3 regions of the Massilia sp. LXY-6 genome follow, and region 2 is predicted to be linked to each of the others. Evidence: predicted binding sites of a transcription regulator. Region 2 holds the regulator's gene; each other region holds the start of a gene.
The links. Region 2 encodes sigma-54, which starts transcription at its own class of promoters, with help from an activator protein. Its sites were predicted from a motif close to TGGCANGNAANCTGCTTT; they were not measured.

Region 1 (10,351 bases), on a different contig from region 2:
CGTTCCCCGGCGGGATCACGTCGACGTTCTGGAAAGCCTTCTTGGTCCACTCGATGAAGTGGAAACGGTCTTCGTTGCGGCGGTCTTCGATGGCGCGGTTCTTCTCGAAAGCGTCGGGATCGAAGCCGCCGCATTCGACCGCCAGCGAGTGGTCGACCACCAGCTGGGTCGGCACCACCGGGTTGACCAGGGCCGGGTTCCCGCCCTGCAGGGCGATGGCGTCGCGCAGGCCGGCCAGGTCGACCAGGGCGGTCTGGCCGAGGATGTCGTGGCAGACCACGCGCGCCGGGAACCAGGGGAAATCGAGGTCGCGCTTGCGTTCGATGAGCTGCTTCAGCGAGGGCACCAAGGCGACCGGCTCGCAGCGGCGTACCAGGTTTTCGGCCAGCACGCGCGACGTGTACGGCAGGCCGTCCCAGGCGCCCGGCTGGATCTCTTCGACCGCGGCCTTGGCGTCGAAGTAGTGCAGATTCGTCCCATGCAGGGGTTTGCGGTATTGGCTGTTCATGATGTTGGTGAATCCAATAAGAGTTGGCGGTACTGCTTGGCGTAGTACCTTCCGTCGTGCAGAAAGGCGCCCGGCTCGAGGCCGAACTGCCGGAATCCGAAGGCGTCGTAGAGCTGCTGCGCGCGCGTATTGCCTTCGTGGACCGTCAGCGTGATCTGGCGGATGGTCCCAAGTGAGCGAGCGAATTCGATTAGATGAGCAAGGAGTGCGCTGCCGATGCCGCGTGCCTGCTTGTCCGGGTCGACCACCAGCGCGTTCAGGCTGGCGGAGTGGCGGATCTTGCGGCCTTCCTGCGTGCGCAGGCAGACCGCGCCGGCCAGCGCGCCGCCGTCGAAAGCGCCGAACCAGTACTCTCCCTCCTTCGCCAGGCGCTTTTCGGCCCAGGACAGAGGCTGCTGCAAGGCCTCCTCATAGTCCGGGCGGAAGGCGTGCGGAAAGGCGCGCAGGCCGGCCAGGCGCAGCGAACGGTAGGCCGGCGCGTCGGGTGGACCGAGGCGCCGTACCGTGAACTGCGAAGGCGGCCGGCCGCTCATGGCCTTATTTGCGCTCCGCCAGCGGCACGAACTGCAGGTCTTCCGGGCCGACGTAGTTCGCGCTCGGACGGATGATCTTGTTGTCGATGCGCTGCTCGATCACGTGGGCCGACCAGCCCGAGGTACGGGCGATCACGAACAGCGGCGTGAACATCGCGGTCGGCACGCCCATCATGTGGTACGAGACGGCCGAGAACCAGTCGAGGTTGGGGAACATCTTCTTGACTTCCCACATGACCGATTCCAGGCGCTCGGCGATGTCGAACATCTTCATCGACCCGGCCTCCGCCGACAGCTTGCGGGCGACTTCCTTGATCACCTTGTTGCGCGGGTCCGAGATCGTGTACACCGGGTGGCCGAAGCCGATCACGACTTCCTTGTTGGCGACGCGGTTGCGGATGTCGGCTTCGGCTTCGTCCGGGTTCTCGTAGCGCTTCTGGACTTCGAACGCGACTTCGTTGGCGCCGCCGTGCTTCGGACCGCGCAGCGCGCCGATCGCGCCGGTGATGGCCGAGTAGATGTCGGAACCGGTACCGGCGATCACGCGGCCGGTGAAGGTCGAGGCGTTGAACTCGTGTTCGGCGTACAGGATCAGCGAGGTGTGCATGGCCTTGACCCACTCGTCCGAGGGTTTGAAGCCGTGCAGCAGGTGCAGGAAGTGGCCGCCGATCGAATCGTCGTCGGTTTCCACCTCGATGCGCTTGCCGTTATGGCTGAAGTGGTACCAGTACAGCAGCGCCGAACCCAGCGAGGCCATCAGGCGGTCGGCGATGTCGCGCGCGCCCGGGATGTTGTGGTCGTCCTTTTCCGGCAGCGTGCAGCCCAGCACCGAGACGGCGGTGCGCATCACGTCCATCGGGTGCGAAGCGGCCGGCAGCGCTTCCAGTGCCGCCTTGAGGGATTGCGGCAGGCCGCGCAGCATCTTCAGCTTGGCCTTGTAGCCCTTCAGCTCGGCCACGGTCGGCAGCTTGCCATGCACCAGCAGGTAGGCGATCTCTTCGAATTCGGAGGTGTCGGCGACGTCCAGGATGTCGTAGCCGCGGTAGTGCAAATCGTTGCCGGAACGGCCCACCGAGCACAGCGCGGTATTGCCGGCGGCGACGCCGGACAGGGCGACGGATTTCTTCGGCTTGAAGGTCGGGGTGTCGTTGTGAACAGTTTGATCGGTCATCTCGAAAGTCTCCGTAGGCAAATTATTTGGCTTTGTTCTGGGCAAACAGGGCATCCAGCTTCTGCTCGAAGCTATGGTAGTCGATGCGGTCGTACAGCTCGGCGCGGGTCTGCATGGTGTCGACCACGTTCTTCTGGGTGCCGTCGCGGCGGATCGCTTCGTACACGTTCTCGGCGGCCTTGTTCATGGCGCGGAAGGCCGACAGTGGGTACAGCACGATATCGACGTCGGCGCCCTTCAGTTCCTCGACGGTAAACAGCGGGGTCGCGCCGAACTCGGTGATGTTGGCCAGGATCGGCACCTTGACCGCCTTCTTGAACTGGGCGTACATCTCGAGGCTCGTGATCGCTTCCGGGAAGATCATGTCGGCGCCGGCTTCGACGCAGGCGACCGCGCGCTCGACGGCCTTGTCGATGCCTTCGACGGCCAGCGCGTCGGTGCGCGCCATGATCACGAAGTTGTCGTCGGTGCGGGCGTCGACGGCGGCCCTGATGCGGTCGACCATCTCGCCCTGGCTGACGATTTCCTTGCCCGGACGGTGGCCGCAGCGCTTGGCGCCGACCTGATCTTCGATGTGGCAGGCGCCGGCGCCGGCCTTGATCAGCGAGCGGACAGTCCTGGCGACGTTGAAGGCCGACGAGCCGAAGCCGGTGTCGATGTCGACCAGCAGCGGCAGGTCGCACACGTCGGTGATGCGGCGCACGTCGATCAGCACGTCTTCCAGGCCGGAGATGCCGAGGTCCGGCAAGCCCAGCGAACCGGCGGCCACGCCGCCGCCCGACAGATAGATCGCGCGGTAGCCGGCGCGCTTGGCCAGCAGGGCGTGGTTGGCGTTGATCGCGCCGATCACCTGCAGCGGGTGTTCTTCCTGCACGGCCTGGCGGAATTTCGCGCCTGCGGAGAGTTGGCTCATGTGCTCTTACCTTTCAATGTTGCGTTGACGGGAATATGCCAGGAGTAATGCAAGGGGCGTGCCAAGCCGGCGGCCGGCGCCCTCCCCCCGTGTTTTCAAGCACTTGCGCGGCTTGCGACATGGCGGCACTGCCCCGGCGTTTCACCAACGTTTCATTGTGAAACACCGGCGTGAAACAGGCAATAAAAAACCCCGCACTCGGCGGGGTTTATCGGCGTTGCCGGAAGATCAGTGAGCCGAAGCCGCCGCCGCACCGATACCGGTCTCGGAACGCACTTCCTGCGCCTCGAAGCCGGCCTTGTCGATGGCGGCGCGCGGGCTCTTGTCAGTGACCGAGAACAGCCAGACGCCGACGAAGCCGACGATCATCGAGAACAGGGCCGGCGAGGTGTACGGGAAGATCTCGACCTTGTTGTGGAAGACGTCGACCCATACCGATTTCGACAGCACGGTCAGGATCACGGCGGTGGCCAGGCCCAGGAAGCCGCCGACGGTCGCGCCGCGGGTGGTGCACTTGCTCCACAGGACCGACATGAACAGCACCGGGAAGTTGGCCGAGGCGGCGATCGCGAAGGCCAGCGAGACCATGAAGGCCACGTTCACGGTTTCGAACACATAGCCCAGCCCAACGGCGATGATGCCGAGGACGATGGTGGTGATCCTCGAGACGTGCAGCTCGCTGCCGGGGGCCGGCTGGCCCTTCTTGATGACGGTGGCGTAGAGGTCGTGCGAGACGGCCGAGGCGCCCGACAGGGTCAGGCCGGCCACCACCGCGAGGATGGTCGCGAAGGCCACGGCCGAGATGAAGCCGAGGAAGACGTCGCCGCCGACGGCCTTGGCCAGGTGCACGGCCGCCATGTTGTTACCACCCAGCAGCTTGCCGGCGGCATCCTTGAAGGCCGGGTTGGTACCGACCAGCACGATCGCGCCGAAGCCGATGATGAAGGTCAGGATATAGAAGTAGCCGATCCAGGTGGTGGCCCACAGCACCGACTTGCGCGCTTCCTTGGCGCTCGGGACGGTGAAGAAGCGCATCAGGATGTGCGGCAGGCCGGCGGTGCCGAACATCAGCGCCATGCCGAAGGAGATGCCGGAGATCGGGTCCTTGATGAAGTTACCCGGGCCCATGATCGAGAAGCCCTTGCTGTGCACGTCGACGGCCTTGGCGAACAGGGCTTCGGGGCTGAAGTTGTACAGCGCCAGCACCGAGAACGCCATGTAGGAGGCGCCCGCCAGCAGCAGCACGGCCTTGATGATCTGCACCCAGGTGGTGGCGGTCATGCCGCCGAACAGCACGTACACCATCATCAGGATACCGACCAGCACCACGGCGATGCCGTAGTCCAGGCCGAACAGCAGCTTGATCAGCTGGCCGGCGCCGACCATCTGGGCGATCAGGTAGAACAGCACAGTCACCAGGGTGCCGGCCGCGGCGAACATGCGCACCGGCGTCTGGGCGAAGCGGTAGGCGGCGACGTCGGCGAAGGTGAAGCGGCCCAGGTTGCGCAGGCGCTCGGCCATCAGGAAAGTGATGACCGGCCAGCCGACCAGGAAGCCGATCGCGTAGATCAGGCCATCGAAGCCGTTGGCGAACACGGCGGCCGAAATGCCGAGGAAGGACGCGGCCGACATGAAGTCGCCGGCGATCGCCAGGCCGTTCTGGAAGCCGGTGATGCCGCCGCCCGCGGTGTAGAAGTCGGACGCCGAGCGGGTGCGCTTGGCCGCCCACTTGGTGATGAACAGGGTGAAGATGACGAAGCCCGCGAACATCGTGATCGCGGTCCAGTTGGTGGCCTGCTTGGTGGCCTGGCCCAGATCGGGCGCGGCGATGGCGGCGTTGGCGGCGGCCAGCAGGGCCAGCGCGGAAGCGTGTCGGATCATTGTTTTCATGCGCGCACCTGCTGTTTGGTTCCGGTGGTGCCGGTGTCGCCGCCGGCGGCGTTGCGCTGGATCGCATCGGTCAGCGCATCGAATTCGCTGTTGGCGCGGCGCACGTAGATGCCGGTCACGACGACCGTGAACAGGATCACGAACAGGCCCAGCGGCACGCCCCAGGACATCACGCCGGAACCGATCCGGGAACCCATGAATTCCTTGGCAAAGGAATTCAGGAGGGTGAAGCCGTAATACACGATCATCACGGCCCAGGTCAGCAGCCAGCCGTAGCTGGAGCGGGTCCTGACCAGCTTCTGGTAATTCGGGTCGCTCTTGACCCGTTGTACGACGTCTTGGTCCACTTTTTGTCTCCAATACTTTTTAATGATGCCTTTTTGGTACAGGCTGCTTGCGATCCTACGGGCCGGTCCTTACCCGATTCTTACGGCATACAGGGAGATCACGGCTGCTCCAATGTTTCAGCCTGAAACCAGTGGCTGCAATTTGCACTACACTTGCAACATGAGTCATCCCACCCGCCTTCCCGGCAGCGGCGCCCACGACGGCGTCGACAAGCCCGTGATCTGGACCGTGTCGGTCTCCCGCCTGTCCGACCTGTTCCGCGACATCACCCTCGAATACGACCACCTGGCCCAGATCGAGCCGCTGCACCTGGGCTTCGACGAGGCCGCGCGCTACATCCGCGAACGCATGGCGCTTGAGCACTGCGACGTCGTGATCGCGGCCGGCTCGAATGCCGCTTACCTGAAAGGACGCGTCTCCATACCGGTGGTGGTGGCGAAGGCCAGCGGCAGCGACGTGATGCAGGCGCTGGCGCGGGCGCGTCGCTTATCGTCGAAGATCGCGGTGATCAGCTACCAGCAGCCGATGCCGGAGCTGGCCGAATTCACCGCCACCTTCGGCCTCGGCATCGCCCAGCGCACCTACGTGACCGAGGAAGACGCGCGCGCCGCGATCGAGGAGCTGAAGTCGGACGGGGTCGAAGTGATCGTCGGCGCCGGCCTGATTACCGACCTGGCCGAGGAAGCCGGCCTGAAGGCGGTGTTCGTGTATTCGGCGGCCTCGATCCGCCAGGCCTTCGACGATGCCCTCGAGATGGCGCGCCTGACCCGACTGGAAGCCGGACGGGGACGGCGCGGCGCCCCGGACCCGCAGCGGGCGCGGCGCGGCCTGAACGACCTGCGCGGCGACTCCCCGGCCATGGAGAAACTGCGCCAGACCGTGGTGCTGTATGCGAGATCGAAGGCCACCGTCCTGATCCAGGGCGAGACCGGCAGCGGCAAGGAGCTGGTGGCCCAGGCGGTCCACCGCGAAGGTCCGCGGCGCACCGCCAACCGGCCCTTCGTCGCCGTGAACTGCGGCGCGATCGCCGAGTCGCTGCTGGAATCCGAACTGTTCGGCCACGAGGAAGGCGCGTTCACCGGCGCGCGCCGCGGCGGCCACGCCGGCCTGTTCGAGGCGGCCAACGGCGGCACCCTGTTCCTGGACGAGATCGGCGAGATGCCGCTGCCGCTGCAGACCCGGCTGCTGCGCGTGCTGGAAGAGCGCGAGGTGATGCGGGTCGGCGGCACGCGCCCGGTGCCGATCGACGTGCGGGTGATCAGCGCCACCCACTGCGACCTCGACGCCCGCGTGCGCGATGGGCGCTTCCGGGCCGACCTGTTCTACCGCCTGGCGGTGCTGCGCCTGACCCTGCCGAGGCTGGCAGAGCGCCGCGCCGACATCCCGCAACTGGCCGAATGGTCGCTGAAGAACGCGATGGCGGCGCTGGACGCCCGCCCGCACCCGAACCTGGCCGCCGAGATCGCGGCCTGCGCACCGCTGCTGCAGGGGTATGCCTGGCCCGGCAACGTGCGCGAGCTGCGCAACCTGATGGAGCGGCTGGCGCTGTTCCTGGCGGCCGAGCCGCTGCAGGCCCTGACGCCGGCCTTCCTGATGGCGGTGGCACCGGAGCTGGGCCGGGCCGCGCCCGTGACCCCGTCCGCCCTGCCCGCCCCCGGCGTCCTGCCGCCGCCGCAGGAATCGCAGCAAGCCAGCGTGGCCGAGGTGCTGGCCCGCTTCGGCGGCCAGCGCGATGCCGCCGCCCGCCACCTCGGAATCAGCCGCACGACGCTGTGGCGGCGCCTGAAAGCGGGCAACTGAGCGCGCAACTGAGCGGGCGCCTGAGCCGGTACTGAAACCGGCGACGGCCGGCCGCGTAAAGGCTTAATATTGCCCAAGTCGGGCACCCGGAATCCGTCATAAGATCACCGTTTTATTGACGGCCTGGCGCCCGCCTTGCGCCCTATCGGAGGCAATATGAACGCTTCTCAGCCCGCCGCATTTCAATCTCCATCAACGGCTGCCCTCTTTTCGCTGATCGGCAATACCCCACTGGTCGAGGTCACCCGGATGGATACCGGCCCCTGCCAGCTCTTCCTCAAGCTCGAATCCCAGAATCCCGGCGGCTCCATCAAGGACCGCATCGGCCGCGCCATGATCGAAGCGGCCGAGAAGGATGGCCGCCTACAGCCCGGCGGCACGGTGGTCGAAGCCACTGCCGGCAATACCGGCCTGGGCCTGGCCCTGGTCGCCCGCATCAAGGGCTACCGCGTGGTGCTGGTGGTGCCCGACAAGATGGCGGCCGAGAAGGTGCTGCACCTGAAGGCGCTCGGCGCCGAGATCCACCTGACCCGCTCGGATGTCGGCAAGGGCCATCCCGAGTACTACCAGGACTATGCCGCGCGCCTGGCGCGCGAGATTCCCGGCGCCTGGTTCGCCGACCAGTTCAACAATCCGGCGAATCCCTACGCCCACGAAACCACCACCGGCCCCGAGATCTGGGAGCAGATGCGGCATGAAGTGGATGCGATCGTGGTCGGGGTCGGCTCGTCCGGCACCCTGACGGGCCTGTCGCGCTACTTCGCCAAGGTGCAGCCGGCGCTGGAATTCGTGCTGGCCGACCCGGTGGGCTCGATCCTGGCCGAGTACGTGCGCACCGGGCAGGTGTCCGCGGTCTCCGGTTCGTGGGCGGTCGAAGGCATCGGCGAGGATTTCATCCCCGCGATCGCCGACCTGTCGCGGGTGCGCCGCGCCTATTCCATCGGCGACGAGGAAAGCTTCAACACGGCGCGCGCCCTGCTGCGCCAGGAAGGCCTGCTGGCCGGTTCCTCGACCGGCACCCTGCTGGCCGCCGCCCTGCGCTACTGCCGCGAACAGACCAGCCCGAAGCGCGTGGTCACCTTCGTGTGCGACACCGGCACCCGCTACCTCACCAAGGTCTACAGCGATGGCTGGATGGTCGACCAGGGCCTGCTGCATCGTCCGCGTACCGGCGACCTGCGCGACCTGATCGGCCGCCGCTTCGACGACGGCGAAGTCGTCACCGTGTCCCCGACCGACACCCTGCTGACCGCCTTCAACCGCATGCGCAGCAGCGACCTGGCGCAGATGCCGGTCATCGACAAGGGCAAACTTGTCGGCCTGATCGACGAGTCCGACATCCTGCTGCACGTCACCAGCGAGCGCGAACGCTTCGGGGCGCCGGTGTCCGGCACCATGAGTTCCGAGCTGCAGACCCTGCCGCCGTCGGGCAGCATGCAGCAGCTGCGCGAGATCCTCGACCGCGGCCTGACCGCCGTGATCGCGGAGGGCGATCATTTCTACGGCCTGATCACGCGCTTCGACCTCCTCAACCACCTGCGCCGCACCCTGAGCTGAGATGCGTGAGCCGACCATGAACGACGACCAGAACAAGCGCCACCTGGCCACCCGCGTGATCCACGGCGGCCAGGCACCCGACCCCACGACCGGCGCCGTGATGCCGCCCATCTACGCGACCTCGACCTTTGCCCAGGAAAGCCCGGGCGTGCACAAGGGCCTCGATTACGGCCGTTCGCACAACCCGACCCGCTGGGCATTGGAGCGTTGCGTGGCCGACATCGAGAGCGGCAGCGCGGCCTTCGCCTTCGCCTCCGGCCTGGCCGCCATCTCGGCCGTTCTGGAACTGCTGCCGGCCGGCTCGCACATCGTCGCCGGCGACGACATGTACGGCGGCACCTACCGCCTGTTCGAGCGCGTGCGCCGCCACAGCGCCGGCCACGAGTTCACCTATGTCGACCTGACCGACCCGCTGGCGCTGGCGGATGCCCTGCGCCCGGAAACGAAGATGGTGTGGGTCGAGACGCCGACCAACCCGATGCTCAAGCTGGCCGACCTGCACGCCATCGCCGCGCTGTGCCGGCAGCAGCACATCCTCAGCGTGTGCGACAACACCTTCGCCAGCCCGGTCAATCAGCGCCCGCTGGAGCACGGCATCGACATCGTGGTGCACTCGACCACCAAGTACATGAATGGCCATTCGGACGTGATCGGCGGAGTGGCGGTGGTGGGGGCCGAGTCACGCCACCAGCCGCTGCGCGAGCGCCTCGGCTTCATCCAGAACGCGGTCGGCGCGATCCAGGGGCCGTTCGACAGCTACCTGGTGCTGCGCGGGATAAAAACCCTGGCGCTGCGCGTCGAACGCAGCTCGGCCAACGCGCTGGAACTGGCGCGCTGGCTGGAGGGCCAGCGCAAGATCGGCAAGGTGCTCTACCCCGGCCTTGCCTCGCATCCACAGCACGAGCTGGCGCGGCGCCAGATGCACGGCTACGGCGGCATCATCTCGATCGACCTCGACACCGATCTCGCCGGCGCGCGCCGCTTCCTGGAACACTGTGAAGTCTTCACCCTGGCCGAGAGCCTGGGCGGCGTGGAGAGCCTGATCGAGCATCCGGCCATCATGACCCACGCAAGCATCCCGCCGGAACAGCGGGCGCTGCTCGGCATCGGCGACGGCCTGATCCGGCTGTCGGTCGGCATCGAGCATGTCGACGACCAGCGCGCCGACCTCGCGCGGGCGCTGGCCGCGGTGTGATTCCGCGGCGGGCGCCCGTCCGGCTCAGGCGGGGACCGGCGCCGGCAGCACCGGCCGGGCGACGGCTCCTGCCCTCGCCGCGTCGACCCTGAAGGTCCCGACGACCCCGGTCAGCTGTTCGGCCTGGGCGCGCATCGTTTCGGCGGCCGCGGCGGCCTGTTCGACCATCGCCGCGTTCTGCTGGGTCGCCTGGTCCATCTCGGCGATCGCGCGGCGCACCTGGGCGATGCCTTCTGCCTGTTCCGAGCTGGCGCTGTCGATCGCGGCCAGCAGGTCGGCGACCTGCTGCACGCGGTCCAGGATCTGGTGCATGGTGCCGCCGGCCGCGCTGGCGATGCCGGCGCCCGATGCGATGGCGCCGATCGATTCCGCGATCAGGCCCTTGATCTCCTTGGCGGCCGCCGCTGAATGCTGGGCCAGGCTGCGCACCTCGTTC
Region 2 (10,351 bases):
GAAGGCCGCTGCCCGCCGCTGCTGCAGAACCTGCTCGAAGTACGCGGCCTGGGCCTGCTCGACATCAAGGCGATCTTCGGCGAGACCGCCGTGCGCCGCAAGATGCGGCTGAAGCTGATCGTCCACCTAGTCAAGCGCGGTGCGCTGGACGAGGAAGTCGAGCGATTACCCTTCCACTTCCCGACCGAGGACGTGCTCGGCCTGCCGATCCGCAAGGTCGTGATCCCCGTCGCGGCCGGCCGCAACATCGCGGTGCTGCTCGAAGCCGCGGTACGCAATACCATCCTGCAGCTGCGCGGCATCGACACGCTGCAGGAGTTCATGGAGCGTCAACGCCAGGCGATGAGCGGCGATTAAGCGCGAGCGCCGGCCAAGAGGTGCAACAAAGTCACACATTGTTGCGGTATCATCAGCGTATGCGCATCGTTCTCATCACCGGTATCTCGGGCTCCGGTAAATCGGTTGCCCTCAATGTCCTCGAAGACGCAGGCTATTACTGCGTCGACAATCTGCCACCTCCCCTGCTGCCTTCGCTGGTGGACACGATCAATGGCGACAGCAAATGCGTCGCCATCGCGGTCGACGCGCGCAGCGCCGAGTCGCTGGTCGAACTGCCGGCCACGGTGCGTTCGCTGCGCGAGCAGGGCCATGAGGTGAAGGTGATGTACCTGACCGCCAGCACCCACTCGCTGGTGGCGCGCTTTTCCGAAACCCGCCGCAGCCATCCGCTGTCGCACGAGCTGCGTCCGGGCGAAAACCCGGCTGCGCGCCGCACATTGATCGAATGTATCCTGGAAGAGCGCGAGCGCCTGGGGCCGATCGAGAAGCTGGGCCACGTGATCGACACCTCGGAACTGTCGGCGAACAAGCTGCGCGCCTGGGTCAAGGAACTGGCCGAGGTCGAATACGCGCGGCTGACCCTGTATTTCGAATCGTTCGCCTTCAAGCACGGCGTGCCGCTCGACGCCGACTTCGTGTTCGACGTGCGCGCCGTGCCGAACCCCTACTACGACCTGACGCTGCGTCCGCTGACCGGCAAGGACGCGCCCGTCATCGCCTTCCTCGACGCCCAGCCCCAGGCCGCCGAGATGCTGGCCGACATCCGCGCCTTCGTGGCGAAATGGCTGCCCTCGTTCAAGACCGACAACCGCAGCTACCTGACGGTGGCGGTCGGCTGCACGGGCGGCCAGCACCGTTCGGTCTACATGGCGGAACGGCTGGCGGCCTACTTCGGCGATACTGAACGGGTGGTCGTCCGGCATCGCGAGCAGCACTGAAGCGTTTGCCAAGGTACCGCTAACGTATGATCGTCGTTCCGGCTAACGTATGAGCATGGGCCCCCGCCTGCGCGGGGGCGACGTAGGTGCTTACACCAACCCAGTCGCGTAATACACCCCGATCACGAAGAACACCGCCAGGGTCTTGATGACCGTGACGGCGAAGATCTCGCGGTAGGACTCGCGGTGGGTCAGTCCGGTCACCGCCAGCAGGGTGATGACGGCGCCGTTGTGCGGCAGGGTGTCCATGCCGCCGCTGGCCATCGCGACCACCCGGTGCAGCACTTCCATCGGAATGTGGGCCGCTTCCGCGCCCTTGATGAACAGGTCGGACATGGCGGCCAGCGCAATGCTCATGCCGCCCGAGGCCGAACCGGTGATGCCGGCCAGCGAGCTGACCGACACCGCGGCATTCACCAGCGGATTCGGAATCCCTTTCAATGCATCGCTCACGACGATGAAGCCCGGCAGCGCGGCGATCACGCCGCCGAAGCCGTATTCGGACGCGGTGTTCATCGCCGCCAGCAGGGCGCCGCCGACGGCCTCTTTCGAGCCCGCCGCGAAACGCCGGCTGACGCTTCGGAACGCGGTCGCGACCACCAGCAGGATGCCGAGCAGCAGCGCGGCTTCGACCGACCAGATCGCCAGCACGGTCTTGATCGTCGCCGTCACCGGGGTGTGCACGCCGGGCAGGACGTCGGACGGCACCGTGTAGGCGTCGCCGCCGTACCAGACCGGGATCATCTTGGTGAACACGAAATTGGCGACGCCCACCAGCACCAGCGGCAGCACCGCGATGAGCGGATTCGGCAGCGCTTCGCCGGACGTCTCCTGCGGCTCGTTGGCGAGCGAGCTGCCGTAGCCTTCACCCTTGGCCATCGCGGCGCGGCGGCGCCACTCCAGGTAGGACAGGCCGACCACGATGATGAACAGCGAGCCGATGGTGCCGAGCGCCGGCGCGGCCCAGCCGGTGGTCTTGAAGAAGGTGGTCGGAATGATGTTCTGGATCTGCGGGGTGCCCGGCAGCGAATCCATGGTGAACGAGAAGGCGCCCAGCGCGATCGCGCCCGGCATCAGGCGCTTCGGGATATTGCTTTGCCGGTAGAGCTCGGCCGCGAACGGATACACCGCGAACACCACCACGAACAGCGACACGCCGCCATAGGTCAGCAGCGCACACACGGCGACGATCACGGCGTTCGCGCGCGAGCGGCCGATGTAGCGGATCGCGGCCTGCACGATGGACTTCGAAAAGCCGGACATCTCGATCACCTTGCCGAACACGGCGCCGAGCATGAAGACGGGGAAGTAGAGCTTGACGAAGCCGACCATCTTTTCCATGAAGATGCCGGTAAACACCGGCGCCACGGCGGACGGGTCGGTGAACAGGACCGCGCCGAGCGCGGCGATCGGTGCGAACAGGATGACGCTATAGCCGCGGTAGGCGGCAACCATCAGGAAGGCCAGTGCGGCCAGGACAATCAGAAACGACAAATCAGACTCCATTATTGTTGTACTCGTCCGGACGCGTTGCTGCCGTCCGGACGTATCGATGCATGTCCCACAGCCCGAAGCTTCGGGCAGGGGACATTCCTTGCTTCATGCCGCGCAGGCGGCAACGAATTCATTTGCCGGCGAGCTGGCGCAGGCGGCGCGCCTTCAGGTCTTCGAGCCTGGCGTCGTCCCAGCTGTAGAAACCCTGGCCGGTGCTGGCGCCCAGCTCGCCCTTCTCCACGTGGGCGCGCATCAGCTCGAGCACGTCCTCGTCCTTGGCGAGTTCCGGCATCAGGTTGGCGCCGATGCCCATCAGGGTCTGCAGGCCGCCCAGGTCGGCGCTCTCGAAGGGGCCCATGATGCTGTAGCGCCGCCCCAGGCAGGCTTTCATGACGGCGTCCACGGTCTCGGGCGTGGCCGCACCCGAACGCACGATGTGCAGCGCCTCGCGCAGTACCGCGAATTGCAGGCGGTTGCCGATGAAGCCGGGAATGGCGGCCTTCAGCACGACCGGCTCGGCTTTGGCACCGGCCAGCAGCGCGACGCAGCGCTCGACCACCTCGGGTGCGGTCGCGCTGCCCGGCACCACCTCCACCAGCGGGATCAGGTGCGGCGGGTTCCAGTAATGCGCGACCAGGAAGCGCCCGGGCGCCGCCATGTGTTCGGACAGCGCGTCCGGCGGAAAGCCGCTGGTATTGCTGGCGATGATGGCGTGCGGGGCCATGATGGCTTCCAGCTGCGCATACAGCGCGTGCTTGGCCGTGAGGACTTCGGGAATCGCCTCGATCGCCATGGCCGCGCCGGCCAGTTCGCCCGCATCCTTCGTCACGCGCAGGCGCGCGAGCGCGGCATCGCGTGCCTGCGCGTCGATGAGGCCGGCGTCGATCAACTGGGACAGGATGTCGGCCGCCACGGCCGGGATGCCGGCAGCACGGCCGGGGTCGGCTTCCACCACCAGCGTGGCATGGCCGGCCAGGGCGAACTTCGTCGCGATGCCTACCCCCATCAGGCCGCCGCCTACGACACCGATCAAGTGATCATTTGTCATTTCGCCTCCTTTATTTCTTTATGCAAATTACATCACCCGCAAAGATAGCAGGGATGATGCATTGCGTCATCGGAAAGCGGGGACTACCGTATTTATACTAGGTGTCGCAGCGGATGCGCGTACGCCGGCCACACCGGCTCGAAGAAGCGCGCCACCATCTCCGGCGTGACGGCATCGAGCGTGGGCGGATTCCATGTCGGCGCATTGTCCTTGTCGATCACCAGGGCGCGCACGCCTTCCAGCACTTCGCCGTGCTCGAAGTTGCGGCGCACCAGCGAGCGCTCCATGCGCAGGCAGCCGGCCACGTCCATCGTGGCGCCGCGCACCAGCATCTCGCGCGTCACGCACATCATCAATGGCGAGCGTTGGCGCATCGCCGCCAGGGCTTTCTGCGCGAAGGGATGGTCGTCGCCCTCCAGCGACGACATCACCGCCTGCACGGACGCCGCGCCGAAGTGCCGGTCGACCAGCGCGCGCTGGGCCTGCAGTTCGCTGGCCCCCGCCTGCGGGGCGAACGGTGCCGCGAAGGCGCGGATCGCGGCCGCCAATTGCGCGCCCGGCGTCTTCGCGATCAGCGCGTGCAGGGCGTCCAGTTCGGTGCTTGGTACGAACACGTCGGCCAGGCCGACATGGAGCGCATCGGCGGCACCGATGGTCAAGCCCGTCAGGCCCAAGTACACGCCGAGCGCGCCCGGCGCGTGCGACAGGAAGTGGCTGCCGCCGACGTCCGGGAACAGGCCGATGTTCACCTCGGGCATCGCCATCTTCGTGCGCTCGGTCGCGATGCGCAGGCCGGTTTCCGGGCCGCCCTGGGCGATGCCCATGCCGCCGCCCATCACCACGCCATCCATCAGCGCGATATAGGGCTTCGGATAAAAATGGATCAGGTGGTTCAGCGCGTATTCTTCGGTAAAGAAGTCTTCCAGCAAGGCACTGCCGCCCATGGGCGTGGCATGGCCGGCCTGGTGGAAAAAGCGGATGTCGCCGCCCGCGCACAGGGCTTTCTCGCTGCTGCTCGTGATGACGACGGCGTCGACGTTCGCGTCGTCGCGCCAGGCCAGCAAGGTTTCCGTGAGTGCGCGCACCATCTCCAGCGACAGCGAGTTCAGGGCCTTGGGACGGTCCAGGGTAATCACGCCGGTGCCGTTCGCCACCCGGGTCTGCACGTATTCGCTCATGTCTCTTTTTATTGATTGAAAAGGAAAACGGCATTCTAGCGCCCAACAACGAAAAGGGCGCCAATGCGCCCTTCCTTACCTGTGCTGCGCCAGCGGAATCGTCACGCTGCAGCGGCAGCTTCTTCCTCTCCCCCTTCATTGGCCATGCGTTTCAGCGGCGTACTACTGTGATCCTGGAGCATCTGCTTGTACTTCTGGACTTGCCTGTCGAGTCGGTCCATCAGCATGTCGATTGCCGCGTACAGGTCGTGTGCGGCACTCGCAACGTGAACGATTTTCCCGGCAACGCGCAAGTTGATCTCGGCCTTCTGGCGTTTTTCTTTCTCGGTGAGATTGTCTATGCAGAGGATGACGTGGGAGTCGATCACTTGATCGAAATGGCGGGTGATGCGTTCGAGCTTGTTCTGTACGTATTCTCGGATTGCTGGGGTTACATCGAGATGATGTCCGCTGATAGTGAGATTCATACACACTCCTTTGAAGATGCGCTGCCTGGCATGCGCAGGTCGCGCGCCGGACGGCGTTATTGCAAGAGCTTGCTGCTAAAAATAGCTACAGGGATTTGCGGAGGCTGACGGGAGGGATCTTCAGCGCCTCACGGTACTTCGCAACCGTGCGGCGTGCGATAACCATTCCCTGTTCCCCTAGCATCTCCGCGATCTTGCTATCGGATAAAGGGTTTTTAGGGTCTTCTGCTCCTGTGAGTTGTACGATGAGGGCCCGGATCGCGGTCGAGGATGCTTCACCTCCTGCCTCGGTCGCGACGTGACTCCCGAAAAAGTACTTCAACTCAAACATGCCGTGCGGCGTCAGCATGTATTTTTGAGTTGTCACCCGAGAAATCGTGCTCTCGTGTAGACCTAGTGTATCAGCTATCTCACGTAAAACAAGGGGCCGCATGGCAACCGCGCCATGGGAGAAAAAGTTCCGTTGGCGCTCGACAATGGCTTGCGCCACCCGCAGGATGGTGTCGAAACGCTGGCGCATGTTCTTGATGAGCCACTTCGCTTCCTGCAGCTGCGCCGCCAGCTGCGACTCCGATTTCCCCTGCTTCATCAAGGCGGCGTACAGGCTGTTCACGCGCAGGCGCGGCATCACGTCGGGATTCAGCTGCACGCTCCAGCCATCCTTCGCGCGGCGCACGATCACGTCCGGCACCACGAAGTCGGAGACATCGGACGCGAAGGCCGCGCCCGGATGCGGATTGCACCGGCGGATCACGACCTGGGCTTCGCGCAGGTCCTCGTCGTCGCAGTCGAGGGCCTTCTTCAGCTTGTTGAATTCGCGCTGCGCGAACCAGGTCAGGTAGCGTTCGACGATGGTCAGCGCCATGCGCCGCGTCACCATCGGCACGCCGGGCATGCGGCGGATCTGCAGTGCCAGGCACTCGGCGGCGCTGCGCGCACCCACGCCGGGCGGGTCCATGCTCTGCACCAGCGACAGGGCGGTGCGCACTTCGTCGAACTCGATTTCCAGTTCGGCCGGCAGGCGCGCGTGCAGTTCGTCCAGCGATTCCTCGAGGTAGCCGTTGTCGTCGAGGGTGTCGACAACGATCTCGACCAGCGCGCAGTCGCGCGGCGAGATGCAGGTCAGGCGCACCTGCTCCATCAGGTGTTCGCGCAGCGAGACGGGGCTGGCTTCCAGCTGCGGGCGGCCGTCCTCTTCCTCGCCGCCGCTGCCGGAGCGGCCCGGCTCACCCCAGTCCATCTCGCGCTCGGCGCCGCCGGAGTCGCCGTTGTCGCCGTCGCTGCCTTCGGCTTCGCCGCCGCCGCCGCCGCCCTCCTCTCCCTGGCTGGACGAGGGCGGCGAGTCAGGCGTGGTGGAGGTCGACGAACCGTTGTTGATCGCGCCGTCCGCCAGCAGGCGCACGGAACGGTCGAGCGGATCGTCGAGGCGCTCGAGCAGCGGGTTGTCGCCCAGGACCTGTTCGATCTCCTGGTGCAGCTCGAGAGTGGACAGCTGCAGCAGGCGGATCGACTGCTGGAGTTGCGGTGTCAGCGCAAGGTGCTGTGATGTCTTGAGTTGCAGCGTCTGTTTCATGACTACATCCGGAAGTGTTCACCCAGGTAGACGCGGCGGACCGATTCGTTGGCGATGATATCGTCGGGCCGGCCCGATGCGAGCACCGCGCCCTGGTTGATGATGTAGGCGCGGTCGCAGATGCCGAGCGTCTCGCGCACGTTGTGGTCGGTGATCAGGACGCCGATGCCGCGCTCCTTCAGGAAGCGCACGATGCGCTGGATCTCGATCACCGCGATCGGGTCGACACCGGCGAACGGCTCGTCCAGCAGCACGAAGCGCGGATCGGTCGCCAGCGCGCGCGCGATCTCCACGCGGCGCCGTTCGCCGCCCGACAGCGACAGCGCCGGGTTCTCGCGCAGCTTCTCGATCTGCAGCTCGGCCAGCAGTTCGTCGAGGCGCTCGTCGATGCGGGCGCGGCTCAACGGCTTGCCGTTCTCGCGCTGCAGTTCGAGCACGGCGCGGATGTTCTCTTCCACCGTCAGCTTGCGGAACACCGAAGCTTCCTGCGGCAGGTAGGACAGGCCCAGCATGGCGCGCCGGTGGATCGGCAGGCTGGTGATGTCGGTGCCGTTGATGACGATGGCACCGGCATCGGCCGGCACCAGGCCCACGATCATGTAGAACGAGGTGGTCTTGCCGGCGCCGTTCGGGCCGAGCAGGCCGACCACTTCGCCGCAGGCGACCTGCAGCGAGACGTCGCGCACCACCAGGCGCTTGCCGTAGCTTTTCTGCAGTCCCTTGACGACCAGGGTGCTGCCGCCTGCGATGGCGCCGTCTGCGATGGCGCCGGCTTCTGCATGGACATCCGTCATTGCTTGGCTGCTCCCGCGGGTTGTGCCGCAGCCGGCACGGCACGGCGCGGCGCGATGATGATGGTGCTGCGGCCGCCGCCTGCCTTGCTCGCGCCGCTGGCGTCGTTGTGCACGTTCGCCTGCTCGGTACGGTTGTCGTAGGAGATGAACGGGCCGTTCACCTCGCTCGTCATGCGCTTGCCTTCGAGCTGCTTGACGACCGCGTTCGAGAACAGCTTGACCACCTCGGTGCGCTCGTCGTATTCGATGCGCTGGGCCTGGCCCTCGGTCCACAGGTCGGGGCCGCCGTCGCGCTTCTGGCGGAAGCTCGCGGTCTTGCCCGGCGCGGCCGTCAGCGTCAGCAGCATGTAGCCTTCGGGGGTTTCCTTCATCACGGCCTTGTCCGACTTAATCAGCAGCGTGCCGCGCGTCAGCACGACATTGCCGGTCAGGATACGGGTCTGGGTCGCCTCGTCGATATGGCCGTTGTCGAAGTCGATCTGGGCCTGCTTGAGGGAATCCGCCCGCTCGGCCGTGGCGGTGAGGCTTGCCAGCAGGAGCGCGGCGACAGCGAATATTTTTTTCATTGGATGCGAATCCTTTCAGGTTGTCCTGTCAGCGTGCGGCACGCGGCGGATAGATGATCCGGCCGCGCCCGCCGAGCGTCAGCTGTTGCGTGGCGTTGTTGGCGACCATGCCGACCCCGGTTGCCGAGGCGGCGCCGAGCTTCATCTCGATCGGCTTGTCGGTCTTCGAGATCTCCTCGTCCGGCAGCACGGTCAGCGCTTCGGTGCGGATGCGCAGCGGCTGCGAGGTCGCGCTGCCCGGACGCGAGATGTCGACGTTGCCGACCAGGTCGATCTGGTTCTGGTCCTGGTTGACGTTGGCGGTGTTCGCCGTCATGGTCATGTGCGGATGGTCGGTGCTCATGCTCTGCACGACCGGCTTGTCGATCACCGAGGTGTTGTCGGCCGGGCGGTGGGTCAGGCGGTTGCCCGAGATCACGTAGCGCGGCTGGCCGGTTTCCGACATACGCACGAAGCTGAAGTTGTCGATGATGTAGTCGGGATCATTGCCCACGTTGACGTTGTGCGCATCGCCGCCGCCGCGCATCACCTGCACCAGCCAGAAGCTGCCGAAGGCGAAGAACACGCCCGCCAGCATCAAGGCCAGCAGGCGCCAGCGATGCGCGGTGCGCTTGTTGACGTAGGTGGTGGTCGCCATGGCTTGCGATGGATTATCCAAAATACGGGGCCAGCGCCTGTTCGTAGGTGTCCTGGGCACGCATCACCATGTCGCAGACTTCGCGCACGGCGCCGCGTCCGCCCGGGTTCTTGGTGACATAGTGGGCGCGGTACTGCACTTCCGGATGGCCGCTCGGCACCGTGACGGCGAAGCCGACGCGGGTGAACAGCGGCAGGTCGATCACGTCGTCGCCGATGTAGCCGCACTGCTCGGCCGTCACGCCGGTCTTGGCAAGCAGCTCGGCGAAGGCGAGGCGCTTGTCGTGCTGGCCCTGGAATACGTGGGTGATCCCGAGGTCCGCCGCACGCTTGACGACGATCGGCGAATTGCGCGCGCTGATGATCGCGGTCTGCACGCCGGTGCGGTTCAGCAGCTGGATGCCGAGGCCGTCCAGCACATAGAAGGTCTTGGTGATCTCGCCGTCGGCGTTATAGGTCAGGCTGCCGTCGGTGAGGACGCCGTCGACGTCGAAGATCATGACCTTCACGCGGGCCGCGCGCTGCACATGTTCCAGCGGAGTCATCAGATCACCTTGGCGCGGGTCAGGTCGTGGATGTGCAGGGCGCCGACCAGCACGTCGTCGGCGTCGGTCACCAGCATCTGGTTGATCCGGAACTCTTCCATCACGGCGACGGCGTCGACCGCCAGCTGCTCCGGATGGACGCGGCGCGGATTCGCGTGCATGACGTCGCCGATCACCACCTTGCTGAAGTCCTGCACCTTCTCGATCAGGCGGCGCAGGTCGCCGTCGGTGAACATGCCGACCGGGCGGCCGGCGTCGTCGACGATGGCGGTCATGCCCATGCCCTTCTGCGAGATTTCCAGCAGGGCGTTGCTCAGCGGCGCGTCCAGCTTGACCTTCGGCACGGCGTCGCCGCTGCGCATCACGTCGCGCACATGGGTCAGCAGGCGGCGGCCGAGGGCGCCGCCCGGGTGCGACAGGGCGAAATCTTCCGACTTGAAGCCGCGCAGTTCCAGCAGCGCCACCGCGAGGGCGTCGCCCAGTGCCAGGGTGACGGTGGTGGACGCGGTCGGCGCCAGGTTCAGCGGGCAGGCCTCCTTCTCGACCGCGACGTCGAGGTGGACGTCGGATACCTGCGCCAGGCGCGAGCCCGGCTTGCCGGTCATGGCGATCACCGGCACGCCCATGCGCTTGACGGCCGGGATGACGACCGCCAGCTCGGCGCTTTCGCCGGAATACGAGATCGCGACCAGGACGTCCTGCGCGGTCACCATGCCCAGGTCGCCGTGCGCGGCTTCGGCCGGGTGCAGGAACAGGGCCGGCGTGCCGGTCGA
Region 3 (10,351 bases), on a different contig from region 2:
AGAACCTGACGTATGAGGTGCTGCTGGCGGACCGGCAGAATATCGTCTAGATCTAGAAATAACCCGCTTCCCACATGCGGGGCCAGTTCACCTTGTCGTTGATGGCCTGCTCGGCGGGCGTGAGCGGCTCGCCCCGCGCATGCTGCATGAAGCTGGGGGCCACCGACCACACCAGCCCGCACAGCGCGGCCGCGGCCAGCACGCCGGTTATGGGACGGGTCCACCGGGACGGCGCCGTCTCGGCGGCTGCGCCGAGCGAACGTACCCAGCCGGCGGCACAGCCGATGACCAGTGCGATGGCCAGTTGGCTCTGCGGCATGACCAGCACGCCTGAAAACAGGCCGTCGACAAAAATGGCTGCGCACGTCGTCAGCAAGGCGACCAGGATCCGCTGGTTGCGCAAGTCGTCGTCGGCGATGCGTTGACCGCTGCGCACCAGTGCGCGTGCCCCGAGTGCAAGCGCGCCCAGCAGGCACAGCAGCGCTGGAATTCCCCATTCGACGCCGATCTGGAGCAGCCAGTCGTGCGGATGGGCGCCGATGTACAGCTTGTGGCCTACGTGCGCGAAATGATGGGGACCGATGCCCAGCCAGGGATGGGCAGCGATCCACTGCAGCGCCAGCGTCCACAAGAGCGTGCGGCCGGAGGATGGGTCGGAAGCCGTGCGCGCCACCACGTTCGACGGCATGCCGACCGGATGCAGACCCACCAGCGTCGGCAGCAGGATGAATCCCAACACGTAAAGGATGGCGCCGGCAAGCGCGGCCAAGGCCATCGTCCGGAGAAAACCGCGTGCGTGTGAGCCGCGCAGCGCCAGCGCCAGGACGCCGCCGGCGCCCAGCGCGAGAATGGTCGCGCGCGCTTCGCTGACGAACAACAGGGACCACCAGAACGCAGCCAGTACGAACCACGTGCGGCGTGCAGCCGAGGCGGCCGGCGCCTGGAGGCTCAGCAGGACTATCAGAGGCAATAGCGCCGTCTGTGTGTGGTTGAGGAAGCGGGCATTGCTGAAGCCGACCGCCAGAGCGTGCATGTCGGGCTGGTAACCGCTGGCGAGGGAGGCTGCGTACATGATCAACACGCGCAGCGAATGCAGCGCGCAGGCGATCCCGGCGAGTTGCAGAATGCCGGACAGGCCGGTGGTGCCGCTCTTCGCCAGTTCGGTGGCGATGGCGCCAGCGAGCAAGGCCAGCAGGACGAAACTGGACCATTCGTAGATGGCGTGGCGCAGCGACAAGGCGGACGCGGTCGAAAGCAGGCCGAGGATAAAGAACGCCAGCAGAGGCCGGTGGGCGGAAAGCCGGATGGAAACAGCCCCGCCCATGACGACGCACCCCAGGATCGTCAGGGCGCCGGCGCACAACAGCACGATCTCGATGCAGCGCTGCTCGTCGTGGCGGTACGCCCACACGAAGTTCAGGCAAAGCACGCCGAGCACGGCCAAAGTGATGAAGGGGGCCGCCGGGAGAACCAGGCTGACGGGCTTTCGAACTGCTGCGGTATCGTACCAGGGCATCGGCTACTCGCTGGGGCAAATGGACCGAGAATAAAAAAGCCGCCCGAAGGCGGCTTTGCATGCTACTGCCGGGGATTACGAACCGGCGGCAACCGAGTTCTTCTCGAAGGCTGCCTTCACGGCGGCGTTCGTGCTGTTGGAAACGATTGCCCAGGTCACGGCGCTGGTGCCGAGGTACGGGGTGAAGATCACGGTAGTGCCCGACGTGTTCTTACCAATGTCTGCCAGCGTCATGGTGACGACGCCGGCGCCGGTGACGGTCATGCCGGTGACTTCCTTGGTCGGGGTGAAAGCGGCAAACAGGCTGGCATTGTCGGTGGTATTGCAATTGGTGGCAGCACCGGCTTCCTGTGCGCACATGGCGACAGCAGTCTTGTACGGGTCAGCAGCAGACAGGGCATTCGCAGCCTTGGCCTTGGCGGTGTAGTCGCTGTAAGCCGGGATAGCGACTGCTGCCAGGATACCGATGATCGCGACGACGATCATCAGTTCGATCAGGGTGAAACCGGCCTGGGCCTTCTTGATCATTTTCGGTGCTTTCATGGTATTTCTCCAGTTTGGTACAACGTTGAATGGGGTACTGCTTGTCCGGTACTGCTTGCTTCTGCCCTCTACTATATGCAAAGCCTGTGCCAGGTCATTTCCATACGGAATCGTTTGCATGAAGACATCGAAATGCCGTATCCGTACCAATTTTTGTCAGCATTATCCTTATCGCATGACAATTTTCGTCACCAGGCCTGTCAAAAATTGTCCAGCTGACAGAAATTGTCGCCGCACCCGCAAAAAAACGGGGAGCCGAAGCTCCCCATCCTTTGTTACTGCTTGCTGAACCGGTGGATTACAGCATGGCCTTCAGCAGGCGCGCCATTTCCGACGGGTTCTTGGTGACGGTGATGCCGCAGGCTTCCATGATTTCCAGCTTGGCTTGCGCGGTGTCGGCGCCGCCCGAGATCAGCGCGCCGGCGTGGCCCATGCGCTTGCCCGGAGGCGCGGTGACGCCAGCGATGAAGCCGACGACCGGCTTCTTCATGTTGTCCTTGATCCAGTAAGCAGCGTTCGCCTCGTCCGGGCCGCCGATCTCGCCGATCATGATGACCGCATCGGTATCCGGATCGTCGTTGAACATCTTCATGATGTCGATGTGCTTCAGACCGTTGATCGGGTCGCCGCCGATGCCGACTGCCGACGACTGACCCAGGCCCAGCGCGGTCAGCTGGCCGACTGCTTCATAGGTCAGGGTGCCCGAACGCGAGACGACGCCGATGCGGCCCTTCTTGTGGATGTGACCCGGCATGATGCCGATCTTGATCTCGTCCGGGGTGATCAGGCCCGGGCAGTTCGGGCCCAGCAGCAGGGTCTTCGAACCGGCCTTGGCCATGCGGTCCTTGACTTCCATCATGTCACGGACCGGGATGCCTTCGGTGATGCAGATTGCCAGGTCCAGCTCGGCTTCGACGGCTTCCCAGATCGCGGCGGCGGCGCCTGCCGGCGGCACGTAGATCACGGAAACGTTGGCGCCGGTGTTCTGCTTGGCTTCCTTGACGCTGGCGAAGATCGGGATACCCTCGAAGTCTTCACCGGCTTTCTTCGGGTTCACGCCGGCCACGAAGGCTTCACGGCCGTTCGCGTAGTCGCGGCACATGCGGGTGTGGAACTGGCCGGTCTTGCCGGTGATACCTTGGGTGATGACTTTGGTGTCTTTGTTAATCAGAATCGACATGTTATTTCCTTTGCGAATTAGGCTTGGCCAGCAGCGGCGGCAACGACCTGCTTCGCTGCGTCTTCCATGGTGTCGGCCGAGATGATCGGCAGGCCGGAGTCGGCCAGCATCTTCTTGCCCAGGTCTTCGTTGGTGCCCTTCATGCGGACGACCAGCGGCACTTGCAGCGACACGGCCTTCGATGCGGTAATCACGCCTTCGGCGATCACGTCGCAGCGCATGATGCCGCCGAAGATGTTGACCAGGATGGCTTTCAGGCCCGGGTTCTTCAGCATGATCTTGAATGCTTCGGTGACTTTCTCAGCCGTCGCACCGCCGCCCACGTCCAGGAAGTTGGCCGGCTCGCCGCCGAACAGCTTGATGGTGTCCATGGTGGCCATGGCCAGGCCGGCACCGTTCACCAGGCAGCCGATGTTGCCGTCCAGCGAGATGTAAGCCAGGTCGAATTTCGATGCTTCGACTTCGGCCGGATCTTCTTCGTCCAGGTCGCGGTAGGCGACGATTTCCGGGTGACGGAACAGAGCGTTCGAGTCGAAGTTGAACTTGGCGTCCAGGGCGATGACCTTGCCCGAGCCCGTCAGGATTAGTGGGTTGATTTCGGCCAGCGAGGCGTCGGTTTCCCAGTAGGCTTTGTACAGGCCCTGCAGGTTGGCGCGGGCGTCGGCGATCGACGCTTCCGGCACGCCGATCTTGCGGGCGACGTCGTCAGCCTGCGCATCGGTCAGGCCGACCGACGGCTCGATCACGACGTTGTGAATCTTTTCCGGGTTGCTGTGCGCGACTTCTTCGATGTCCATGCCGCCTTCCGACGAGGCCATCAGCACGACTTTCTGGGTGACACGGTCGGTGACCAGCGACACGTACAGTTCTTTCTTGATGTCGGCGCCTTCTTCGATCAGCAGGCGACGGACTTTCTGGCCTTCCGGGCTGGTCTGGTGGGTCACCAGCTGCATGCCCATGATCTGGTTCGAATATTCGCGAACCTGGTCGATCGACTTGGCGACCTTGACGCCGCCGCCCTTGCCGCGGCCGCCAGCATGGATCTGCGCCTTGACTACCCAGACCGGGCCGCCCAGCTCTTCAGCTGCCTTGACGGCTTCGTCCACCGACATGCACGGAATGCCGCGCGGAACGGTCACTCCGAACTTTCGGAGGATCTCTTTGCCTTGATACTCATGGATTTTCATGCTGGCTTCCCTTCTTCTGTTACTGATTTAGAAATACGGTTGAATAAATATAGAGCTACAAGAGTCGAATACTACCCCGACACCACCTTCAAGGCCCAGCGCGGGTAGTACTTTGCGACGGCGGGACCGTCGATGCGCAGCGCATGGCAGCGGTCGAGTTCGTAAGGACGCTCGGCCGATTGCGCGGCCTCGCGTTTTTCCATGGCGTCGTCGGCAAAGGCCTGGATTGCCGCAGTGGGCAGGACCTGTGCCAGCTCGGTCAAATGGGTGCATCCGAGGACGCCGGACAGGCGGTCTTTCAGGTGCAGCCGGAAATGTTTCAGCAGCGACAAGCCAATCAATTTCTTGTAGGCGGGAGCGATGGTGTCGCAATAACCGGGATAGGGTACGGCATCCGAAGCGGCTTCGGCGTCCGTGATGACCATGTCGCGGTCGATGGTCACGCGCAGCTTGAGGTCATGCACAGGCAGGCCGCCCGGACGACGGCCGGAAGGCAGGTCGAGATCGTGGGTCTTGATGTCGCGGATGCAAGCGTCGAGGTCCCACAGCCCATCGTCGCGCGCGTACGCTTCGACGGTAATGGCGCGCGTGTGCCTTAGCTTACGCGGAGTGGGGGAAGACAGGGGCATAAACACCAATGCCGGAATGCGGCGAAAAAAGTATGCAGCCGTTGTGCCTGATGCACGTTGCCGCAGCTTCTACGGCAACAACCGCTCTTGCGGCGCTGCTTAAACCACGAAAGTTTAGCACAGCAAGCAGGCGGATGCACCCGGTCGCCAATTCGGCAGGCAGTTTAGGAGGGAAAGCTCTAAGGGCTTTGTTAGACGCGCTTCAACGTCAGGACTCGTCGTCCTCGTCGCGTCCCTGCAGTGCGCTGCGGATCGCGCCCTGCGAAAAACCACGCGCCATGAGAAAGCGCATCTGCTTGCTGCGTTCCTCGGCGTCCTGCGGAACCCGGCCGAACTTGCGGCGCCAGACTTCCCTGGCGCGTGTGGTTTCGGTTTCCTTCAGGCCGGACTTGAGCTCGTCGAGCTCTTCGCCCTTCAGGCCGTGCTGCTGGAGTTCGGCCAGCACGCGGCTGTTGCCGTAGCGGCCGGCACGGCGGTGCACCAGCGATTCGGCGAAGCGTTCCTGCGACAGCCAGTTGTTCTTTTCAAGGAAATCGAGGAGGGCTTCGACGTCGTCGCCCTCCTCGGCATGGCGAGCCAGCTTGCGCCCCAGCTCGATCCGGCTGTGCTCGCGCATCGACAAATACTTGAGTGCGCGAGCCTTTAAGCTCAGAACCTGTCTCACCGGGGCGCGGGCCGACGATTACTCGTCGCCGCCGACTGCGGCAGCTGCCGCGGCCGGAGCCTCACCGGCAGCAACCGGGCCCAGTTCGCGCACGCCCAGGGCGGCACGGACCTTGTTTTCGATCTCGCGGGCCAGGGCCGGACGGTCTTTCAGGTACTGGCGTGCATTGTCCTTACCTTGACCGATGCGCTCGCCACCATAGCTGTACCACGAACCCGACTTCTCGACGATCTTGTTGTCCACGCCCAGGTCGATGATCTCGCCTTCGCGGGAAGTGCCTTCGCCATACAGGATGTCGAAGTGGGCTTCCTTGAACGGAGGAGCGATCTTGTTCTTGACGACCTTGACCTTGGTTTCGTTACCGATCACCTCGTCGCCGGACTTGATCGAACCGGTACGGCGGATGTCCAGGCGCACGGAGGCGTAGAACTTCAGCGCGTTACCGCCGGTCGTGGTTTCCGGGCTGCCGAACATGACACCGATCTTCATACGGATCTGGTTAATGAAGATCACCAGGGTGTTCGTACGGTTGATCGAGCCGGTCAGCTTGCGCAGCGCCTGCGACATCAGACGGGCTTGCAGGCCCGGCAGGGAGTCGCCCATGTCGCCTTCGATTTCGGCGCGCGGGGTCAATGCCGCCACCGAGTCGATGACCACCAGGTCGACGCTGCCCGAGCGCACCAGCGCGTCGGTGATTTCGAGCGCCTGCTCGCCGGTGTCCGGCTGCGAGATCAGCAGCTCGTCCAGCTTGATGCCCAGCTTCTGCGCATAGCCGACGTCCAGCGCGTGCTCGGCGTCGATGAAGGCGCAAGTACCGCCCAGTTTCTGCATCTGGGCAATGGTTTGCAGGGTCAGCGTGGTTTTACCCGACGACTCCGGACCGTAGATCTCGACGATACGACCGCGCGGCAGGCCGCCGACGCCCAGCGCGATGTCTAGGCCCAGCGAGCCGGTGGACACGGTTTGCACTTCCTCGACCGGCGCATTGATATCCATGCGCATGACCGAGCCTTTGCCGAACTGCTTTTCGATCTGCGCGAGGGCTGCTGCCAGCGCCTTGCCCTTCTCTGCTGCGTTTACTGCGGATTTTTTGTCGTCCATAATTTTCTTTCAGTCCTAGAGTGAACCAAGATAGGGACCGCTCGCGCGATTTCAATAGGTAGTACTGTATAAAATCCCAGTAGTTTTGGCAAGCGATATTTACCGTCGCCTGATCGATTCGACATGTTGCGAAACATCACACACAATATGCGGGTAAGCTAGCTCCAACGAATAAAAAAGTAAGCGAACAGGGCCACCAAAAGGGAGATGCGATGCGTATTTTACTAGCCGAGGATGATAGCGTACTCGCCGATGGCCTGACGCGCTCCTTGCGCCAGTCCGGCTATGCGATCGACTGCGTGAAGAACGGCCAGGATGCCGATACGGCGCTGTCGACCCAGGAGTTCGACCTGCTGATCCTCGACCTCGGCCTGCCGAAACTGTCCGGGCTCGACGTGCTGCGCCGCCTGCGCGCGCGCGGCTCGCTGCTCCCGGTGCTGATCCTCACCGCCGCCGACTCGATCGAGCAGCGCGTTGGCGGCCTCGACGCCGGCGCCGACGACTACATGGCCAAGCCCTTCGCCCTGTCCGAACTGGAGGCGCGGGTGCGTGCCCTGACCCGCCGCGGCCAGGGCGGCGGCTCGACCGTGATCCGCCACGGTCCGCTGGCCTACGACCAGGTCGGGCGCAGCGCCTACATCGACGACCAGATGCTCGACCTGTCGGCGCGCGAACTGGGCCTGCTCGAGATCCTGCTGGCGCGCACCGGGCGCCTGGTCTCCAAGGAACAGCTGGTCGACCACCTGTGCGAGTGGGGCGAGGAAGTGTCGAACAACGCCATCGAGGTCTACGTGCACCGCCTGCGCAAGAAGATCGAGACCGGCGGCATCCGCATCGCCACCGTGCGCGGCCTGGGCTACTGCCTGGAGCGGTATGCCGACAGCACGCGCAAGGCCTCCACCGCCGGCGGCAAGTAAGACCGAAGGCAAGCCGGCATGAAGTCCCTGCAGCGGCGCAGCGCCGGCGCCATCGAGGCGGAATCACTCTACGAGCCTGAGCCCGATGCGGCGCTGGAACCGCTGTATGTGCCGCCCCGGCCCGAGCCCGAAGAGAGCATCCAGCATTCGCTGTTCGGCGAGATCCTCGACTGGATGCTGGCCCCGCTGCTGCTGCTGTGGCCGATGAGCATCGCGATCACCTACCTGGTGGCGAAGTCGATCGCCAACCAGCCCTTCGACCATGCGTTGGAAGACAACGTCACGGTGCTGGCCCAGCAGGTCAAGGAAGTCGACGGCAAGGTGGTGGCGCGCCTGCCCGCCAGCGCGCGCGACATCCTGCGCGCCGACGACGTCGACAGCGTGTACTTCCAGATCACCGGGCCGCGCGCCGAGGTCGTGGAAGGCGACCGCGACCTGCCGCTGCCGCCGCAGGACGACGCCGAGCGCAGCGGCCGGGTGCACTTCCGCACCGAGAGCCTGCACGGCGCCCCGGTGCGGATCGCCTATGCCTGGGTCAACCTGCAGCCGCTGGCATCGGACACCGGCGCCGGTGCGGGCCAGGGCGCGGAGCCGCACCTGGCCCTGGTGCAGGTGGCGGAAACGCTGGAAAAGCGCGCCCAGCTCGCCAACGAGATCATCAAGGGCGTGATCCTGCCCCAGTTCATCATCCTGCCGGTGATCCTGGCCCTGGTCTGGTTTGCCCTGTCGCGCGGGCTGTCGCCGCTGGCCCAGCTGCAGGAGCGGATCCGCGCGCGTCCGCCGGACGACCTGTCGCCGATCGATTCGCGCCAGGTGCCGGAAGAGATCTCGCCGCTGGTGGGCTCGCTGAACGACATGCTGGCGCGCCTGGCGCACACGATCGACGCCCAGAAGCGTTTCATCGCCGACGCCGCGCACCAGATGAAGACCCCGCTGGCCGGCATGCGCATGCAGTCCGAACTGGCGCTGCGCCAGCTCGACCCCGGCGAGATCCACCGCTCGCTGGAGCAGCTGGCGAAGAGCTCGGAATCGGCGACGCGCCTGGTCAACCAGCTGCTGGCGCTGGCGCGCGCCGAAAACCAGCCGCACGCCGGCCTGGCGCTCGATCCGCTCGACCTGTCGCTGCTGGCGCGCGCCGTGGTGCAGGACTGGGTGCCGGCCTCGTTCACCCACGAGATCGACCTCGGCTACGAAGACCCTCACGGCGCGCTGGAGATTCTAGGGGACGGCATGATGCTGCGCGAGCTGCTGTCGAACCTGATCGACAACGCGCTGCGCTACACCCCGCCGGGCGGCAGCGTCACCGTGCGCGTGCGCGGCGACGCCGGCCTGGCCCTGCTGGAGGTCGAGGACACCGGCCCCGGCATCGCGCCGGGCGAGCGTCCGCGCGTGTTCGAGCGCTTCTACCGCATCCTCGGCTCGAGCGCCTCCGGTTCCGGCCTCGGGCTGGCGATCGTGCGCGAGATCGCGCGCCAGCACGGCGCCGAGATCGAGATCTTCAACAACCCGCGCAGCACCAGCAAGAAATACCCGGGCAGCCTGTTCCGGCTGACCTTCCCGCCACCATCCGCCCCGCCCGTCCCCGATGCCGACTGACCGCGCCGCCGCTTCTCCCCCGCCCCCTTCCGGCCATGCCGCCGCGCCGCGCCGCGAGCGGATCGTCGCCGCGCGCGTCCTGCACTGGCGCCGCGCGCGGCGCCTCATCCTGGCCCTGCTGGGGCTGTGGCTGGCGACCGGTTTCGGCACCGTGTTCTTCGCGCGCGACCTGGCCCACATGTCGGTGTTCGGCTGGCCGCTGTCGTTCTATTTGGCGGCCCAGGGCGCGTCGCTGATTTTCCTGGCCATCATCGGCGCCTACGCCTGGCGCATGCGGGTGCTGGACCGCGACTTCCGCAAGATGCTGAAGGAGAGCACGTGACCGGCGCAAGCAATGCCGCGCCGGGCAAGGCGAAAACGCGCAGCTACTTCCGGCGCCTGTCGCGCTACTACCTGTGGTTCACGGCCTGCCTCGGCATGTTCCTGGTGGCGCTGGGGATCCTGGAAAACGAGGGCATGCCGCGCCAGTGGATCGGCCACCTGTACATGTTCGCCACCATCTCGCTGTACGCCACCATCGGCGTGGTGGCGCGCACCTCCAACGTGTCCGAGTACTACGTGGCCGGACGGCGCGTGCCGGCCCTGTTCAACGGCATGGCGACGGCCGCCGACTGGATCTCGGCGGCCAGCTTCATCAGCCTGGCCGGCACGCTCTACCTGCACGGCTTCGACGCCCTCGCCTACGTGATGGGCTGGACCGGCGGCTTCTGCCTGGTGGCGCTGCTGATCGCGCCCTACCTGCGCAAGTTTGCCCAGTACACGGTGCCCGACTTCCTGGACGCGCGCTACGGCGGCACCGGCGACGGCAGAAGCGCCAGGCACGGCAACGTGGTGCGCGCGCTCGCGGTAAGCGCCACCATCGTGGTCTCCTTCACCTACGTGGTGGCGCAGATCTACGCGGTCGGCCTGATCGCCTCGCGCTTCACCGGGGTCGACTTCTCGGTCGGGATCTTCCTCGGCCTGGCGTCGATCCTGGTCTGCTCGTTCCTGGGCGGGATGCGCGCCATCACCTGGACCC

Region 1: a site for sigma-54 is predicted at 3,172-3,189, ahead of prpB (methylisocitrate lyase). Genes of this name have one in related genera too.
Region 3: a site for sigma-54 is predicted at 2,191-2,208, ahead of ACI48D_RS12990 (pilin). Genes of this name have one in related genera too.

Annotation. Positions count from the first base shown of each region.
Region 1 covers NZ_JBKFGF010000042.1:10,941-21,291, reverse strand. Annotated here, with positions in the region: gene acnD (Fe/S-dependent 2-methylisocitrate dehydratase AcnD) at 1-508, opposite strand, end outside; gene ACI48D_RS18835 (N-acetyltransferase family protein) at 505-1,041, opposite strand; gene prpC (bifunctional 2-methylcitrate synthase/citrate synthase) at 1,046-2,212, opposite strand; gene prpB (methylisocitrate lyase) at 2,235-3,125, opposite strand; gene ACI48D_RS18820 (cation acetate symporter) at 3,354-5,006, opposite strand; gene ACI48D_RS18815 (DUF485 domain-containing protein) at 5,012-5,362, opposite strand; gene prpR (propionate catabolism operon regulatory protein PrpR) at 5,523-7,163, shown strand; gene ACI48D_RS18805 (pyridoxal-phosphate dependent enzyme) at 7,320-8,720, shown strand; gene ACI48D_RS18800 (trans-sulfuration enzyme family protein) at 8,722-9,915, shown strand; gene ACI48D_RS18795 (methyl-accepting chemotaxis protein) at 9,940-10,351, opposite strand, start outside.
Region 2 covers NZ_JBKFGF010000021.1:123,755-134,105, reverse strand. Annotated here, with positions in the region: gene hprK (HPr(Ser) kinase/phosphatase) at 1-357, shown strand, start outside; gene rapZ (RNase adapter RapZ) at 417-1,277, shown strand; gene ACI48D_RS10995 (GntP family permease) at 1,368-2,771, opposite strand; gene ACI48D_RS10990 (3-hydroxyacyl-CoA dehydrogenase family protein) at 2,902-3,819, opposite strand; gene ACI48D_RS10985 (enoyl-CoA hydratase/isomerase family protein) at 3,912-4,997, opposite strand; gene hpf (ribosome hibernation-promoting factor, HPF/YfiA family) at 5,099-5,464, opposite strand; gene ACI48D_RS10975 (RNA polymerase factor sigma-54) at 5,550-7,037, opposite strand; gene lptB (LPS export ABC transporter ATP-binding protein) at 7,040-7,831, opposite strand; gene lptA (lipopolysaccharide transport periplasmic protein LptA) at 7,828-8,397, opposite strand; gene lptC (LPS export ABC transporter periplasmic protein LptC) at 8,426-9,034, opposite strand; gene ACI48D_RS10955 (KdsC family phosphatase) at 9,048-9,578, opposite strand; gene ACI48D_RS10950 (KpsF/GutQ family sugar-phosphate isomerase) at 9,578-10,351, opposite strand, start outside.
Region 3 covers NZ_JBKFGF010000026.1:28,631-38,981, forward strand. Annotated here, with positions in the region: gene ACI48D_RS12980 (flagellar brake protein) at 1-50, shown strand, start outside; gene ACI48D_RS12985 (O-antigen ligase family protein) at 53-1,516, opposite strand; gene ACI48D_RS12990 (pilin) at 1,592-2,059, opposite strand; gene sucD (succinate--CoA ligase subunit alpha) at 2,358-3,239, opposite strand; gene sucC (ADP-forming succinate--CoA ligase subunit beta) at 3,257-4,426, opposite strand; gene ACI48D_RS13005 (DUF2889 domain-containing protein) at 4,498-5,055, opposite strand; gene recX (recombination regulator RecX) at 5,264-5,719, opposite strand; gene recA (recombinase RecA) at 5,738-6,820, opposite strand; gene ACI48D_RS13020 (response regulator) at 7,033-7,737, shown strand; gene ACI48D_RS13025 (sensor histidine kinase) at 7,756-9,333, shown strand; gene ACI48D_RS13030 (DUF4212 domain-containing protein) at 9,323-9,655, shown strand; gene ACI48D_RS13035 (sodium:solute symporter family protein) at 9,652-10,351, shown strand, end outside.